Regions from separate parts of the Ruegeria sp. HKCCA5463 genome, predicted to be linked through region 3. Evidence: riboswitches for the same ligand, from Rfam matches in the RefSeq annotation. Region 3 holds a riboswitch; each other region holds the start of a gene.
The links. A riboswitch is a leader RNA that binds a small molecule or an ion and turns the genes downstream of it on or off. The one in region 3 is predicted to bind cobalamin.

Region 1: it holds a riboswitch for cobalamin, as region 3 does, so the genes downstream of both, GOW09_RS15170 (DUF1636 domain-containing protein) here and GOW09_RS07430 (aromatic ring-hydroxylating dioxygenase subunit alpha) in region 3, are expected to answer to the same signal.
Region 2: it holds a riboswitch for cobalamin, as region 3 does, so the genes downstream of both, GOW09_RS21455 (DUF4198 domain-containing protein) here and GOW09_RS07430 (aromatic ring-hydroxylating dioxygenase subunit alpha) in region 3, are expected to answer to the same signal.
Region 4: it holds a riboswitch for cobalamin, as region 3 does, so the genes downstream of both, GOW09_RS13945 (DUF1636 domain-containing protein) here and GOW09_RS07430 (aromatic ring-hydroxylating dioxygenase subunit alpha) in region 3, are expected to answer to the same signal.

The regions. Positions count from the first base shown of each region.
Region 1 covers NZ_WQFL01000007.1:66,041-70,251, forward strand. Annotated here, with positions in the region: gene cobN (cobaltochelatase subunit CobN) at 1-332, opposite strand, end outside; gene cobW (cobalamin biosynthesis protein CobW) at 338-1,393, opposite strand; gene GOW09_RS15170 (DUF1636 domain-containing protein) at 1,395-1,766, opposite strand; cobalamin riboswitch at 1,858-2,065, opposite strand; gene GOW09_RS15175 (SLC13 family permease) at 2,299-4,155, opposite strand.
Region 2 covers NZ_WQFL01000016.1:19,923-24,133, forward strand. Annotated here, with positions in the region: gene GOW09_RS21450 (ROK family transcriptional regulator) at 1-1,105, shown strand, start outside; cobalamin riboswitch at 1,227-1,426, shown strand; gene GOW09_RS21455 (DUF4198 domain-containing protein) at 1,559-2,344, shown strand; gene cbiM (cobalt transporter CbiM) at 2,351-2,962, shown strand; gene GOW09_RS21465 (cobalt ABC transporter permease) at 2,959-3,534, shown strand; gene cbiQ (cobalt ECF transporter T component CbiQ) at 3,534-4,211, shown strand, end outside.
Region 3 covers NZ_WQFL01000002.1:278,268-282,478, forward strand. Annotated here, with positions in the region: gene GOW09_RS07425 (hybrid-cluster NAD(P)-dependent oxidoreductase) at 1-796, opposite strand, end outside; gene GOW09_RS07430 (aromatic ring-hydroxylating dioxygenase subunit alpha) at 802-2,055, opposite strand; cobalamin riboswitch at 2,137-2,341, opposite strand; gene GOW09_RS07435 (hypothetical protein) at 2,608-2,859, shown strand; gene GOW09_RS07440 (hypothetical protein) at 2,868-3,092, shown strand; gene GOW09_RS07445 (DUF3833 family protein) at 3,122-3,664, opposite strand; gene GOW09_RS07450 (DUF3833 domain-containing protein) at 3,661-4,211, opposite strand, start outside.
Region 4 covers NZ_WQFL01000006.1:125,861-130,071, reverse strand. Annotated here, with positions in the region: gene GOW09_RS13955 (carbohydrate kinase) at 1-624, shown strand, start outside; partial or broken gene GOW09_RS13950 (D-lyxose/D-mannose family sugar isomerase) at 641-1,305, shown strand; cobalamin riboswitch at 1,406-1,603, shown strand; gene GOW09_RS13945 (DUF1636 domain-containing protein) at 1,701-2,057, shown strand; gene GOW09_RS13940 (ABC transporter ATP-binding protein) at 2,054-2,827, shown strand; gene GOW09_RS13935 (ABC transporter substrate-binding protein) at 2,844-3,794, shown strand; gene GOW09_RS13930 (iron ABC transporter permease) at 3,796-4,211, shown strand, end outside.

The DNA of each region.
Region 1 (4,211 bases), on a different contig from region 3:
CCCTTGGCCTGCGCCAGGGCCAAAACCTGCTGCAACCCATAAGGCCAGTAGGGGACGCCGCCGATCAGACGGATCAGAATGCCCTTGGCGCCCTCCATCGTCTGCTCGACATAGGTATCGACCGATAACGGGTGTTTCAACGCCGTCAAATTCGCCAGCCGCAGGGTCGGCATTCGCCCTTCCGGTCCGCCGCCGCGATGCCAGCCCGCCGCGAAAGCCCCCAGATCGCTGTCCGAAAACGACAGCACCACCAGATCCGCCGGGCTCTGGCCCAGATCGGTTGGGGTCTCGGTTTCCTCGAGCCCGTGGCTTTCGCGGAAGACGACGTGCATGGGTCTTACTCGGCAGCCTCACGCACACCCACGAGGATTTCGCGGATTTCCGCCTCTTTGATATCGTCATGCTCGGCGATGACGACCAGACGCGAACGACGGTCTTCACCGGGTTCCCACGGGCGGTCATACTGGTGACGCACGCGGGCACCCACTGCCTGGACCAGCAGGCGCATGGGTTTGCCCTGAACGGCGGCATACCCTTTGACGCGCAGGATGTTCAGTTCATTGGCGAGGCGTTCGATATTGGCGACCAGTTGGGCCGGATCGGTCTGCTCGGGCAGCTCGACGATGATGCTTTCGAAATCGTCATGCTCGTGATCGTGATGGCCGTCGTGATGCGAGGGTCGGGCGTCCATGTCATCCTCGGCGGCGGCTTCCAGACCCAGCACAACGCGCACGTCCACGGCACCTTCGGCCACTTCGACGACGGGCAGGGGGCGCGGCGCCTCGGCGGCGATGATCTCGCGCGCTTTGGCCACGCCTTCGGGGCCGGCGAGGTCGGGCTTGGTCAGCAGGATGATGTCGGCGCACGAGATCTGATCCTCGAACACCTCGGACAGGGGCGTTTCGTGGTCGATCGAGTCATCGGCCATGCGCTGGGCGTCCACCGCTTCGACATTGGGCGCGAAACGGCCTGCGGCCACAGCCTCGGCATCGGCTAAGGCGATCACGCCGTCGACGGTGATCTTCGAGCGGATGTCAGGCCAGTCGAATGCCTTGAGCAGCGGTTTCGGCAGGGCCAGACCGCTGGTTTCGATCAGGATATGATCCGGGCGCGGCTCCAACGCCATCAGGGCCTCGATGGTGGGAATGAAATCATCTGCCACGGTGCAGCAGATGCAGCCATTGGCCAGTTCCATGATGTTTTCCGCCGGGCAATCTGGAATGGCACAGGATTTCAGGATGTCGCCATCGACGCCTACATCGCCGAACTCGTTGACTACGACGGCAAGGCGCTTGCCCTGCGGGTTCTGCATCAGGTGACGCACCAAAGTGGTCTTGCCCGAGCCCAGAAAGCCGGTGATCACTGTGACGGGGAGTTTTTCGAGGTTCGACATGTCAGGCTCCAATGGGGGGAATGCGCGAGGCACAGTTCTTGCGAAAATGTTCGGGGCGTTCGCGCCATTTCACCAAACCATCTTCCGTGGCCAGATACTTGGTCGCGCCGTCGACGATGACGTCGACATGATCTGTTTCGTTCAGGTTTTCATACACGAAGGTCCAGCGGCCCGGCCCGCGCAACACGATCGAACAGCCTTGATCGCAGTTTGACAGGCATTCAACGGCTTGCAGGGTGACACCGTCGGGCAGGTCTGCCTGTTCCAGGGCCTTGTGCAACAAAGCGCCCGGGCGTTGCGCATCATCTTCGACAGGCAGGCCGCGACGGCAGGTAGTACAGACCAGCAACTCGACTGGTGCGGTCTCGGTCATGTCTCTCATCCCCCCAAATCCTCTTCGCGGGGGACGGGGTTTCATGCGGGCCACGAGTGGTCATGGACCCGACACCGGAACACCCCGCCCGGTTTCAACTTCGGTTGTTGGCAGGTCTCCCGGCTTGCGGATGCCAGAGGCGGGCCTCTGTCGGATGTCCCGCCTTCCCGGCTTTCGGGCCAGTGGCATTGGGCATCCTCTCCGTTCACGGTCGCGGGGGCGGCTGCGTTTGGCGGCAAGACCGTTGACGCATTCCCTTTTCATCGGCTCTCACCGACACCAACGAAAGGGACATGCGGCACCGCTGGCCTGCTTGTCAAGCGAGTCGCGCGCAACAATGATGCAGAGGCATGGAAAGCGACCTGTGGGCGTCGATGGGCGGCATGGTGTGCCGGGACCCAGCCTGAGGTGGGCCCGGCGACGAACGGTATCTTAGCAAGGGGCGTAGACTATGGTGAACGGGTGCCTTGACTGAACCTGTCCAGATGATGAGAAAAGACCACCGAACCCCCCGGATCCTCTTGCGCTAATACTAATAGATGACGTTTATCATGAGCAGCGAGACGACCAGAAACAGCGCCGTCATTATTCCGCCGGAGCGGACGAAATCCATCACCTTGTATCCGGCCGGACCCATGATCAACGCGTTTACCTGATGGGTTGGGATGATGAAGCTGTTCGATGTCGATATAGCGACCGTCAGGGCAAAGACGGCCGGGTTTCCACCCGCCGCCACCGCAATTGATACCGCCAGAGGCACCAGCAGAACCGTGGCCCCCACATTGGACATGACCAAAGAAAAGGCCGTCGCCAGAACGGCGATGCCGGTTTGCAGCGACCAGAGCGGCCAGCCGTCCAGAATTATCATGATCTGCTGCGCGATCCACGCGGCCGTACCTGTGTTCTGCACGGCTTGTCCCAAAGGTATGAGGCAGGCGAGCAGGAATACGGTGTTCCATCCGACCGCGCGGTATGCCTCGTCCACGCTGAGCACACGGGTCAGCATCATGCCCACCGCGCCGGTAAGAAGACAGAGTGAAAGCCGGACATCCGTGAACAGGATCAACGACAGCGAAATGGCGAAGAATGCCAGGGCCCAGCCGACTTTTTGCGGCCGCAGCTCGTCCTGAGGAAAGTCCGTCGTCACAACGACGAAATCCGGATCTCGTTTGATCCGCATCAGGTTGTCCCATCTGGTATGTGCCACAAGCATGTCGCCCGCCTGAAACTTTTCGAGCCCGATCTGAGTGGATTCGTGATCCTCGGTCTCGACATGGCTCAGCGTCTCTTCGCCGCGGTGAATGGCCAGCAGCGACATCCCGTAGGTCTTGCGAAACAAAAGCTCGCGGGGGCATTTGCCGATCAGCTTGCTGTCGGGCGTGATGACCACCTCGGCCACGCCTGCATTGGTTGGGGCGAACTCTTCGACGAAAATGTCCAAATCCGGAAGAACGGTCAGCCCGTATTTCTCGGCGAACGTCTCGACCTCCCAACGGCGGCCGACGATGGCCAGCCGACACGGCGCTGCAATTTCCGCTGTCAAAACCTGAACCATCGAGGTTTTGCCGCGATAGAAGGTGGAAATGATGTACAGGTGGTTTTCGTGGTTGATGTCGGCCAGAATCTCGCCGACCAAAGGGCTGTCCTCGGGCACCACGACTTCGAACACATCGGCTTTGAGGCCATAGACCCTTTGCAGGTATTCCTGTGTCCCTTGTCCGGTACCCGTATTGTCAGGCCCTTCAGCCTCGGGCAAAACCCAACGTCCCAACAGCAGAAAGTAACCAATTCCCGTCAGGATCAGAACCGCACCGATCGGCGTGACCGAGAACAGGCCGAAGGGCTCCATTTTCTGAGAGGCCGGCAGACTGTCATTTGCCGTCAGGATCAGATCGTTCAGCAGGATAAGAGGAGACGACCCCACCATCGTCATGGTGCCGCCCAAAATGGCGCAGAATCCCATCGGCATGAGCAGGCGCGACAGCGGTATGCCCGACCGTGTGGAAATTCGGCTGACAACCGGCAGAAACAGAGCAGCGGCGCCGACATTCTGCATGAACGAGGATATGACGCCAACGGTGCCGGAAATGATTGGTACAACCCTGCCTTCGGATTTGCCGCCGTATTTGAGGATGACGGCAGCCACCTTGTTCATGATCCCCGTCTTGTCCAGACCGGCCCCGACGATCATGACCGCAATGATCGAGATGACGGCATTGGATGCGAAGCCGTCGAACAGAAGGGTGACATCCGCCAGATTTCCCAGCCCGGGCGCGTAGCTGAGCAAGCCTATGAGAACCAGAACCAATATGGCGGAAAGGTCGATCCTTATGATCTCGGAAACGAACAGAAAAACGGTGAAAGCCAGCAGGGTGCAAACGACCCCCATCTCGAAGGTAAAGGCAATGTGTTCCACAATACGTCCAGAACTTTTTCTTTGTTAGA
Region 2 (4,211 bases), on a different contig from region 3:
GCTTGTATTGTCGCTTGTCCGGCGTCACCAGGCCCTTTCGAAGTCCGAGATCGCGCGCATGACAGGACTGTCGGCACAAACCGTTTCCGTCATCATGCGGCTGTTGGAGAAGGATGGTTTGCTTTTGCGCGGCGAACCGGTCCGCGGGAAAGTCGGGCAACCTTCCGTTCCCATGCGACTTAACCCGGATGGTGCCTTTTTCTTTGGGCTCAAGGTGGGGCGTCGCAGTGCCGAGTTGGTTTTGACTGACTTTGTCGGAAATGTGCGGCAACGCGATCGGCGAACCTATGACTATCCAACGCCGAAAGCCACTTTGGAGTTTTCCACTGAGAGTCTGGGCAAAATGATATCATCCATGTCGCCTGAGGCCAAAGGCAGGATTGCGGGACTTGGGATTGCCATGCCGTTCTACCTATGGGACTGGGCCCAGACCCTTCAGGTTCCTCAGGAAGAAATGGACCCGTGGCGCGTATCAGACCTGAAGGCTGACCTGGCGCGGCGCCTCGATATTCCGGTATTCCTGCAAAATGACGCCACTGCGGCTTGTGGGGCGGAATTGGTATTCGGTCCAGCCGATGGGCCCAGGGATTTCCTGTACTTCTATATCGGGTTTTTCATTGGCGGCGGTGTGGTCCTCAATGGCGCAATCTTTTCGGGACGTGGAAACGCGGGCGCAATCGGCCCCTTGCCTGTGCCAGATGATGCCGGTGGTGTCAGACCCCTTATCGACGTGGCCAGCCTGTATGTGCTCGAGCGTGCAATCACCACAGCAGGTGTCACGTCGCATTCCATTTGGGAAACGACCCAGCGTTGGGATGTGCCAAAAGTTCAACTGGAATACTGGTTGAAACAGACGGCGAGTGGGATTGCCTATGCGATTGTCTCGTCCTGTAGCCTGATAGATTTCGAATGCGTGAAGATTGACGGCTGGATGCCGCAGGACATCAAGGCGCGTTTGGTTGAAATGGTCGAAGACAAACTGTCTGAGCTTAACCTGACCGGTCTCGAGCGCCCTGCCGTGCTGGCAGGGACCGTGGGCCCGGAAGCACGCTCACTGGGCGCGGCGAGCCTGCCGTTGTCGGAAAGGTATCTTTCAGAAGCTTAGATGTGAAATCACCTTGTTGCCTTGGATATTTCACAAACTGGTTCACTCTCGCAAACTGCCGAGCTCATTATTTTCGATGGCCGTAACACATTTTCGTTGACGGAGGGCTGAGTTGTCTGGCAAGCCGCTCGGCATGTCCGGTTCCGGGGCTTGCTCTGGAATCAATAGGGAATGCGGTGCGGGCTCAGGCCCAATTCCGCAACTGCACCCGCAACTGTAAGCGGCGAGCAGGGCTGAAACGCCACTGGGGGTTGCCCGGGAAGGCCAGTCCGACGCTTTGACCCGCAAGTCAGGATACCTGCCGGACATGTGCCCTCACAAGGGGCACTCCTAATCGGCGACGGGATGTGCGTCGGACCAGGATGCCTGAAAAGGGTAATTTGGCGTTGAATGTCCCGTGGTCAAAACGAATTTCGCGCCGGGATTGGCGCGACGGGACAAGGACGACTGTTCATGAAAACGCTGCTCAGCGCAGCCGCTGCCGCGGTGGCTCTTCCTGCCATAGCAAATGCGCATTTCCTTTTGGAATACACCACCGACACCATGATCGAGAAACCGGGCGATGTACCGGTCAAACTGATTTTCTGGCATCCGTTCGAGAATGGCCATGTCATGGATCTGGAAAAGCCGCAGGAATTCTATGTGATCCACAACGGTGAAAAGACCGATTTGCTGGACACGCTGGAACCTATCCGGTTCACTGGCGGGGAAAACGAGGGTGCGGCGTTCAAGGGCAGTGTCCCGGTCAAACGTTCGGGCGACTATGTGCTGGTGACGGTTCCTCAGCCTTATTATGAGGAATCCGAAGACATTTATATCCAACAGCTCACCAAAGCCTTCCTGAACCGCAACGAATTGCCGACCGACTGGATGAATCCCGTGGGTCTGCCGACCGAGATTATCCCGCTGAACAAGCCGACCAACATCATCGCGGGTTCGACTTTCACGGGCCGTGTGCTGGCTGATGGTCAGCCGGTTGCGGGGGCCGAGATCGAGATCGAGTACATGGCCGCCGAACCCGACATGGAAAGTTCGGCCGTTTCTGCACCGAAAGCGTCTCCTATGCCGGGTGGTGCGGTGGTCGCAATATCTGACGACAACGGGTACTTTTCGTTCGGCGTTCCGAAAGCCGGTTACTGGGGTTTCGCCGCCCTTGGTTCCGGTCCGGCAACCGAACATGAGGGCAAAGAACTCAGCCAGGATGCGGTCATCTGGATTCGTGCCTGGGATCTGGAGTAACCCCAAATGCACATCGTCGACGGAGCCCTTTCCAACCCGGTTGTAATTGGCGGCGCCATAGCCGCCGCGGGCGGGATCGCCATGGGTCTCAGGTCTCTGGATCTTGATCGCATCCCCACTGCGGGCGTGCTGTCAGCCAGTTTCTTCGTGGCATCCTTGATCCACGTGCCCATTGGTCCGTCGTCGGTCCATCTGATCCTCAACGGCATGGCCGGGCTGCTGCTTGGTTGGGCCGCATTCCCGGCTTTGTTCGTCGGGCTTTTGCTACAGGCGGTCTTTTTCGGCTTTGGCGGGTTGACGGTGTTGGGGATCAACACCGTCAATATCGCCTTTCCCGCAGTGGTGGCCGGAATGTTGTTCGGTCGTCTGATCGCGCGTGGAACGCCTTTGCAAGGTGCAATTTGGGGGGGCGTCGGCGGCGCATTTGCGATTGCGGCGACAACCGGCATGGTCGCGTTTTCCTTGGCGCTGTCGGGGGATGAATTTCTGCCTGCCGCCAAGCTTGTTTTCTTCGCCCATATTCCTGTCATGGCCATCGAGGCGATTTTGACCGGGTTCGCCGTGTTGTTGGCGCGCAAGGTCAAGCCCGAGCTGTTTTTCAGAGGAGCAGCCACATGAAGCATCTGGTTGTCATATTGGCCGTGTGCTGCGCACCTGTGCCTGCCCTGGCGCACAAGGTCATAGCCGGCGTTTTCGAGTCGGGAGACGTCATCGAGGGCGAAATTGGCTTTTCTAACGGCGACATGGCAAACGGCACCGAGGTCATTGTCACCGGCCCGGATGGGGCCGAGCTGGGTCGATCGGTCACGGATGCGGACGGTTTTTTTGTCTACACGCCGACCTCGGCCGTGGCGCACACCTTCTTTGCCAACCTTGGCGCCGGGCATGTGGCCGAAGTCACGATGTCTGCCGAAGATGTCGCGCGGATCATGGGCGTTGCCGTGGCAGAAAACGGTGGCTCATCTTCGGCTGCTGTGACGCAGGCCAGCGGTTCGGCGGCGTCTCTCAGCGCCGAAGAGCAGCAGGTTATCGCCAAGGCCGTACGTAACGAATTGCGCCCGCTCAGGCGCGAGATTGCGGCCTATCGCGAACAGAATGACCTGCAAACCATCCTTGGCGGGATCGGGTACATCGTTGGTCTGTTTGGTCTGGGCTTTTACATGGCGGCCCGCCGCAAGCTGGCCTCCTGATGGCACACGTTCTGGGGCACAAGGAAAAAACACTGTCCGAAGCCGGTGACGGACCAGAAGGTCTGATCAGCCTGCTGGATCCTCGGATGCGGATCGTCATGGCAGTTGTTTTTGCGGTCGTGACCGTGGCGCTGTCATCCCTCGGCGCGCTCTGCGCGGCGCTGACAGTGTCGCTTTCGCTTCTGATAGTTTCACGTCTGCCGCGGCGAAAGACGTTGAAGCGAATGGCCATGATGGATGGGTTCATCCTGTTCATGCTGGTCCTGTTGCCCTTTTCCATGCCCGGGGATCCGATGTTCACGCTTTGGGGATTCTCCGCAAGCTGGCAGGGTTTTTGGAAAGCGGTCGAGATTGCCTTGACCGCCAATGCCGTGATCCTGTCCCTGTTGGTTTTGGTCGGGACGATGGAGCCGGTTACACTGGGCCACGCCCTGCATCGTCTGCGGTGCCCCGAAAAGCTGGTTTACCTGCTGATGTTCACGATCCGGTATATCGAGGTCTTGCGCGAAGAATACCTGCGGCTGCGCGCCGCCATGAAGGTGCGTGGTTTTCGGCCAGCAACAAACTGGCACACATATCGCAGCTTTGGCTACCTTGTGGGTATGATGCTTGTGCGCGCGATCGAAAGATCAGAACGCATCCTGGCCGCTATGAAGTGCCGGGGGTTTTCCGGGCGT
Region 3 (4,211 bases):
CCAACTCGGGCTGATCCGCCTCGGTTTCCACCGGCGCGCCGAAGCTTTCCTGATGGTAGTTGTTCATATCAAAACCAAGACCGGCCAGCGCGTCGCGTACCGCTTGCATGAAGGGCTCAGGACCGCAGCAATAGACTTCGCGCTCAAGGTAATCCGGCGCCATCAGCCCCAGCATCAATTGGTTGAACTGACCCTGATATCCCGTCCATGGGCGGTAGCGGTCCGGCTCTTCCACCACGAATTTCAGGTCCAAACCATCCGTGCGGCTGGCCATCTGTTCCAAGCGCTGGCGGAAGATGATCTCGGATGGCCTTTTGGCGCAGTTGATGAAGACAACGTCCAGATCGCGGCCTTCGTCCCACATACAGGTGGTCATCGACATCATCGGGGTGATGCCCGAGCCAGCCGAGATAAACAGGAACTTGCGCGCATCGCTCAACGCGTTGGTGAACAGGCCCGCGGGCCCAATGGCCTTGATCCGCATGCCGGGTTGAAGATTGTCCAGCATCCAGCGCGTGCCGATACTGTCGGGTTGCGCTTTGGCGGTGATGGTGATCGACCGCGGCCGCGACGGCGACGATGAGATCGTGTAGGTGCGATGCACAACGCCTCCGGGCTGGCCGGGCGCCGGAATCTCGAGCGTCAGGAACTGACCGGGGTGATAGGCGAACTGCGCCCCCGAGGGGGCACGGAACGAAAAGCTGGCGGTGTTCGGCATCTCGGGCACGACCGAGACACATTCCAGCATCTCTCCATCCTGCCAGACGGCTGATGAAAGCGTGTTCAGGTCTTTCATCAGCCTTACTCCGCCGCCATGGAGTCAGGCGCCAGGCGGGCCGAAACTGTGTTGCAATACCAATCCACGAATTGCAGCACGCCGGATTCCTGAATGGCTGAATACGGGCCGGGCACATAGGCCGGGCTGTTGATGCCCTGCTGGTTGTCCTCGACCACCTGACGGTCTTCGTTATTCGTGGCGACCCAGACTTCGGTCAGACGTTTCACGTCATAGTCAACGCCTTCAACCGCATCCTTGTTGACCAGCCATTTGGTCGTGACCTCGGTCTCTGTCGGGCCGATCGGCGTGACGCGGAAAACAATCGAGTGGTCGGCAAGAAAGTGGTTCCACGTGGTCGGATAGTGGAACTTCAAAAGCGATCCCGCATCCGCAAAGGGCGACCGGCCCAACCAACGGCGCACGGCGGATTTCCCGTCCATCGTATAACTCTCGGCCCCTTCTTTCAGCGGCATCCGCGCCAGTCGATATTGGCCGTCCTCGTGCAGGTAGAACTGCGATGGCATACCCGCTGCCTGGCACCTGTCGAAATGGGCTTGCATATAGGCTGGGGTTTCACCGCCTTCGATCCCCGTCACGCCCGGATCATCAGGGAAGGTCCGGCACAGCGCAGGGTGGTTGCCGCCGCAGTGATAGCACTCGCGATTGTTTTCCCAGACCAGCTTCCAGTTGCCGTTCTCGATGATCGTGCTTTCGAAGGCGACCTTGGCATTCGCAAGATCATGCGGCTCAAGATACGGGCGGGCGATATTGGCGAACGTGTCAAAATCCGGGGCGACATCCGCCAGACAGATGTAAACCAACCCGGCAAGCTCGCGGCAATGAACCGTCTTCAAACCATGCTGCCTGGGATCAAATTCCGGCCCCATGTCGCGGGCCCACAGCAAAGAGCCGTCAAGCTCGTAGGTCCATTGGTGATATGGGCAAACCAGCTTCGGCGCGTTGCCTTTTGCCGCCTTGCATATGATCGAGCCGCGATGGCGGCAGGTGTTGTGAAACGCCCGGATCTGGTTGTCGGCGCCGCGCACGATGATCACGCGATAGGCACCCACGTTGTATGTTACATAGTCGCCGGCTTTCACCAGTTCGCAAGCAGGAATGGCAAAGAGCCATTCGCGATAGTGGATGGTTTCCAGGTCGGTCTGAAAGATCTCGGGGTCGGTGTAAAAGGCCCGTTCCAGAGCATAGCCCGGGATTCGACGCGCCAACAGGTTTTGGACATTGTTCACTTCTGGCTCTCCTGCCGCGCCCCGCGGCATTGCTTGGGCAGATGACAAGGAGGAGCCGTCCGGAAGCGCGCGAGGATCACGTCCGAAATCCGTGCCCCCACCGCCACCCGCGGTTTGACATATCTTTGAGGCTGGTTTCCGGACTTGAAAGGGGCTTGCGCCCGGTTGCGACACCTTCCCGGGATCCTCGTCCCAGTGGTTGATTGTCGAACCTGACCTTCCTTACCGTTGCGGGGGCAGTACCGGACTTACACCGATTTCCCAATTCTCCGCTGTCTGAGAATCAAGCAGCGGCACCTCACGATGGCAGCCTACTTTTTACCCGCTTGGGCGCTGAAATGCTTGCGACATTTCCGGTTTCAAAACAGACATGGAAATTTTCCGGCAGCGTGGACGGCGCCGGGATCACAGTCCTTGGCACAGGGGCGTGGCAGGCCCGCCAGCATGGCGTTTTGCGGTGGCCGATGGCCTTGCGATGGATGCGGCCACGTCTGACATCGGCGCCGCCTAATTGTCCCCCAACCGCGACGGCGAAGGCCCGGCTGCTCGGATCAGAAACGAAACGCTGCACGTCGCCTGAGCATGGCTGGAAAAGAGAGTGTCAAGCCAAGTGAAGGAGGTTTGCAGCAAGCCCTTTTGGGTGAAGTTGATCCGTTTGGGATAGTGCTGGCTTTCAATGGGGCAGGTGAAGAAGGCGAATATCCGTCATGCGAGAGTTGTCAGTCCACCTTGTCAACGGTCGGTAGAAAACCTCATTTTGTCCATAAAAAATTGTCTTTTTCGGGAAAAACCATTACGTTTTCCGAAAATGGTGGAAAACACCGGAGGCAGTAAGAGAGCAGATGCCAAAACCGAAAACAGGTGTTTTGCGGACAACAGTTCCTTCGCGCCTCATGGGAAAACGGGATGGTCTGTTTTTCCTCTGGGGGCAGATAGAACGCGCGCGCTTGAAGGTCGAGGGCGGCGAACGCGCCGAGGGCGCGGCCTCGGACGGGCCAAGGGCAAACACGGCCGGTGAGGTCAAGGGATCGACGACAGCATTGGTGGACGAGTTTATTTTCTACTGACTTTTGTGATGAAACCGGTCCTGGCGGCCCTATTTCTTCTCGAAGAACAGGATGACTTCACCCAGACGGACGCCATAGCGTGAGACATACGCGCGGTTCAGCAGACGGTCGTCATCCAGCAGCCACATCCAATCGTCGAATTTGACACGCATGGTCCCGTCCTTGATCGGCAGGTCGATCTTGTATTTCCAGTTGAACGTATCCCCGCGCTCAATCCCGCTGGCGGTTCCCAGCACGCCAGGCGCCGTACCGGTCCACGTATCCTCTCCGGTTTTGGTCAATGTCCAGATGCGCTGTTCCGTCGCGCCATCGTCGTAGACGAAGTCTTCGACCAGGGTCAGGGTTTCGCCGTCCCATGTCCCGTCGATATCAACCGTGAATCTGCGGGGGATATTTCCCAGAACATCCTGAAACTGACCGTAGGCCACTGTTTTGCCTTCGAAAAATTCCTCGAGGTTCAACTGTCGGTCCGACAGAAACGTTTTTGGTACCTTCGGTTTGCTGGAGCAGGCCGCCAGAAGTGCAAGGCTTGCGATGGCGACGCAGGCGATGAAAGAGCGAAAGGTGATCATTGCAACGGCTTCCCTTCCAAAGTCGCGTCATACCCGTTTGACCCACTTGGATGCATCGGTTTAGAACTGGGGCTTGGACGCATTGTGGCGATCAGTTCCGCGACCTTGACGCCAAACTTGCGCATCTCGGACCGATTCATGATGACGCCGGTTTCTGTCAGATACATCCAATCGGTGACATCCAGCGTATGTCCACCGGCGTCATCTGGCAGAATGATACGATAGGTCAGTTTCACCGTGGACCCCGAGATGATGCCCCGACCTTCGCCTACGATATCATCCGCCATTGCCGTGAATGTGTTGCCAGTTCCCAGCGTCAGGTACCATTTGCGGGTCATCTGTTTTCCGTTGGAATACGTGAAGTACTCGGTCAGCGTGCCAGAGTTGCCTTTCCATTCGCCGGACATGCGCGCGACAAAGCTGTTCGACATTTTGCCGTTGGGGCCATAGATCAGGCCCTCGGACAAGATCTCTCCGTTCAGGTGTTTTTTCAGGGAAAAATCTGGCCCGGTGCCGCTGTAATCTGACGGCGATTGCGCGCGAAAGC
Region 4 (4,211 bases), on a different contig from region 3:
AACACTGCGGGCCGGATGTTGCTGCCCGAAGACATGCCCGATCAGCTTCCTGCTGTCTCTGCCCTGTATCTCGGTGGAATCAGCCTTGCGTGTGAACCTTGCGCAGATGCCTATGCCGCCCTTCTGGACCGCCACGGTTCCGACCGGGCAGTGATGCTGGACCCGAATATCCGCCCGGATTTCATCAAGGATCAAACCCGATTTCGGACGCGTTTGAACCGTATGATCTCGCGTGCGGATATCGTCAAGGTTTCAGACGAGGACCTGGACTGGATCATTCCGGGCGCTGAATCCGAATCCGCAAAAGCGTCTGTGCTGTTGCAGGCGGGTCCTTCCGTTGTCATCGTCACGCGTGGCAGTGAAGGGGCGCACGGTTACCTGGCGGATGGTTCCGAAGTCTCGGTTCCTGTGAAACCCGTTGAAGTGGTCGATACGATCGGCGCAGGTGACACGTTCAACGCCGGCGTTCTGACCGAGCTCAGCCGCGCAGGGCATCTGACCAAGTCAGTTCTGCGCGGATTGACGGTTGAAAGCCTGCAAGCCGCCATGGAACTGGGCGCTGACGTGGCGGCCGTAACCGTTTCCCGAGCCGGGGCGGAACCCCCTTGGGCGCACGAACTTTGATCTGCGGGATGGCATGATGAAACGATCCGAAATCAACCACATCAAGCCCTATGCACAGGCGTTCATTCAACCCTTCGGCGCCGTGTTGCCACCCTTTGCGGATTGGTCGCCCGAGAAAATGCGCAGCCCTCTGGCCAAAACGATCCGCAGCCGCGGGCTGGGATGGGATATTACCGATTACGCACAAGGCCATTTCGACGAACATTACCTATTCCCGTTCACTCTACGCACTGGTTAGACGAAGGATCTGAAATCCGGGCGTGGGATGCTCTGTGCAGAAAACTATTGATCTCGAAAGACAATCAGCTTTCTCCGGTGCACCGGCATATTATCAAGGCAGAAGACATCATCAACCGGGGCGGCGGCGATCTCTTTCTGGAAATTCATGCGCCGGATCCAAACGGTGGCGTCGACCGCAGCAACCCGATGACGGTCCCCAGCGATGCCTGCCCTGTAACCTTGCAACCCCAAGAGCACGTACGGCTGAAGCCCGGGTAAAGCGTAACTCTGATGCCCGACATCTGGCACGCTTTCTGGGCCGAGCGCGGCGATTGCCTTATTGGCGAGGTATCGACCGTGAATGACGACCGTACGAACAATGTGTTTGAAAAGCCAATTCCACGGTTTTCAAAGGTCGAGAAAGATTTCGAGCCGGATTTCCTTCTTGTATCAGACTATTGACACCGTTCGGTCCGGGCTGGCGCAGCAGGACAGCTGGCGCGGCTGTTGCAATTCCATCTACCACCGCCTTCGTCTGCCGCTTGACAAGTCTGGCATTGCCGGACTAGCTGAGCGGGATGGTTCCGTAAGGGATGAAAATGGGAACACGGTGCGGCGCTGGAATGTGCCAAGTCCGTGACTGCCCCCGCAACTGTAAGCGGTGAGCGACGCCACTTCACCACTGACCCGCATGGGTTGGGAAGGTCGGCCAAGCAACGACCCGCAAGTCAGGAGACCTGCCATCGCACTATAAACCAACCCGAGGCGGGGCGTCTCGGAAGGAGGCTTGATGGCGTGTTTGCGTAATATCTGGGTATGTGCCCTCTGTCTGCGTCTGGCAAACGACGGAGATGGCTATGACCTGCTATTCTGATCACTACGTTCTGATCTGTTCAACATGTCAGGGGGCGATGTCTGCCGAGGCTGCGCAAGACGAGCTGAATGCCCGGTTGCCTGACGGTTTTGAAACCCGAATGGTGGCCTGCATGGCAGGTTGTGAACGGGCCATGACGGTCGGATTTCAGGCCCCGGGAAAAGCGCAGTACCTGTTTGGCGATATCACGACATCACACGACCTGTCCGCCTTGGTCGAATTCGCGACCCAGTTCGGCGACAGTGACGATGGCTGGACCAGCGCCTCGGACCGCCCCCCTGCCCTTTTCGCAAAGACCTTGTCGCGAATACCCGCATTGCCGTCCGGTGGCGCTTCATGAGTTTTCTGGTTGCCGAAAATTTGGAGTACTATGCTCTTAATGGCGATATCCTGTTGCAGGATGTGTCCTTTCGTCTGGAAGAAGGATCAATTCTGGCAATCGCCGGGCCGAACGGCGCCGGCAAGACCACTCTGCTGAAACTGCTGTGCGGGATCGAACGGGTTATCTTGGGTGATGTTTGGATAGAAGGCCAAAGCCTTCGGACCCTGTCCGCCCGCCAACGTGCCCGCTCCATTGCTGTGGTCGGGCAGCAGGAAATGCCTGACGGGCGGATGCGCCTGCAAGACTATGTTGCGCTGGGGCAAATCCCGATTCAGGGCGAACGTTCGATGGCTCAGCACAAGGCTGATCTGGAACGGGTTCTGACGACGACCGAGCTGTCGCATTTTGCCAACAAAACGATGGGTCAACTGTCCGGCGGAGAACGTCAGCGCGCACATATCGCGCGCGCGTTGGCCCAGAACCCGTCCTTGCTGTTTCTAGACGAGCCAACCAACCATCTGGACCCCGATGCCAAGGGGCACATGCTGTCTCTGGTTGCTGATCTGGGGGTAACGGTCGTCATGATCGTCCATGATCTGGTCATGATCCCGGAATTCGCCACCCATGTGGCGCTGATGAAAGCCACGCGTCTGACGGGGTTCGGGCCTGTTGTCGAAGTTCTGACCCCAGACCGGGTACGTGAGACATTCGGCGTGGATTATCTGTGCTTTCAGCACGAAGGCCGCATGATCCCCGCACTGGATATCCGAAAACGGAAACTGTCATAATAACAGGAACTTAAATATGATGCAGAAACTTTGGCCGGTGGTTGTTTTCGCTGGCTTGGCAGGTGGCGCGGCAGCGGAAGCCGTCACCGTGGACAATTGCGGCGAACCGCTGGTTTTTGACTCGGCGCCGGAACGTCTGGTCGTGCATGACATGAACATGGCGGATATGGCCTTTGCGCTCGGCCTTCAGGACAAGATCGTGGGGCTTACCGGAATTACCGGCTGGTACAAAACAAGCCCTGATTTTGATGCTCAGCGTGGCGATATCCCAGAGCTTGCCCCCAAATACCCGACCATTGAAAACCTTGTGGCCGTCGAACCCGATCTGTTTTTCGCCGGTTGGTACTATGGCATGAAACCCGGCGGTGACGTCACGCCCGACACGCTGGAACCCTTTGGTATCAAGACCATGATCCTGACCGAAAGCTGCGTGCATCTGGACAAGGATCGCCCCGAGGCCAGCATGAACCTGTTGTTTGATGACGTTCTGCGTCTGGGCAAGGTCATGCAGGTCGAAGACAAGGCCGAGGCGCTGGTTGCCAGCTGGAAAGACAAATTGTCCGCCATCGAAGCAAAAACAGCCGATCTGGAAAAGCCCCGCGTATTCCTGTTGGACGGACCGGCCGATGCTCCGTTCACCGCTGGCAAGTTCGCCATTCCCGATGCAATGATCGCAGCCGCGGGTGGCGAGAACGTGACGCATGATCTGGATACCAGCTGGGGCCGCACGTCGTGGGAGGCCGTGGCAGCGGCCAACCCGGAGTTTCTGGTGCTGCTCGATTATCAATCCGGCAACGGCGCAGAGGACACTTTCCAGTTCCTCAAGGATCACCCGGTGATGTCACAAACGGACGCGGTAAAGAACGAGCGCTGGATTGGCCTGCGTTACGAGGAACTGACGCCCGGCCCGGCAAATATCGAGGCGATCGAGAAGATGGCGAAGGCGATGCACCCGGAGACCAATTGATATGGTCCGATTGGGCCGTTTGATAGTGCTGGGGGCGGTTGTTCTGACCGCCCTTTTGCTGTTGTCGATCGTCTACGGGACCACCCCAATCCCCATAAGCGAAGTTTTTTCGGCCATCGGCCTCGGAACCGGTCTGGTGGAAGGAGACATGTCGCCCTTGCACCGGATCGTCTTCGACCTTCGCCTGCCCCGTGCCTTGTTTGCCGCCGTGATTGGTGCGGGACTGGGCGTCGTTGGTGTCGTTTTGCAAACAACGACGCGAAACGATCTGGCAGATCCGTTTCTGTTCGGTCTGTCCTCGGGTGCTGCTGCCGGCGCCGTTCTGGTGATCACCGTCACGGGTGATGTCCTGGGAATCTGGACGTTGCCGCTGGCGGCATTTTGCGGTGGTCTGATTGCGTCCGGCATTGTTCTGGC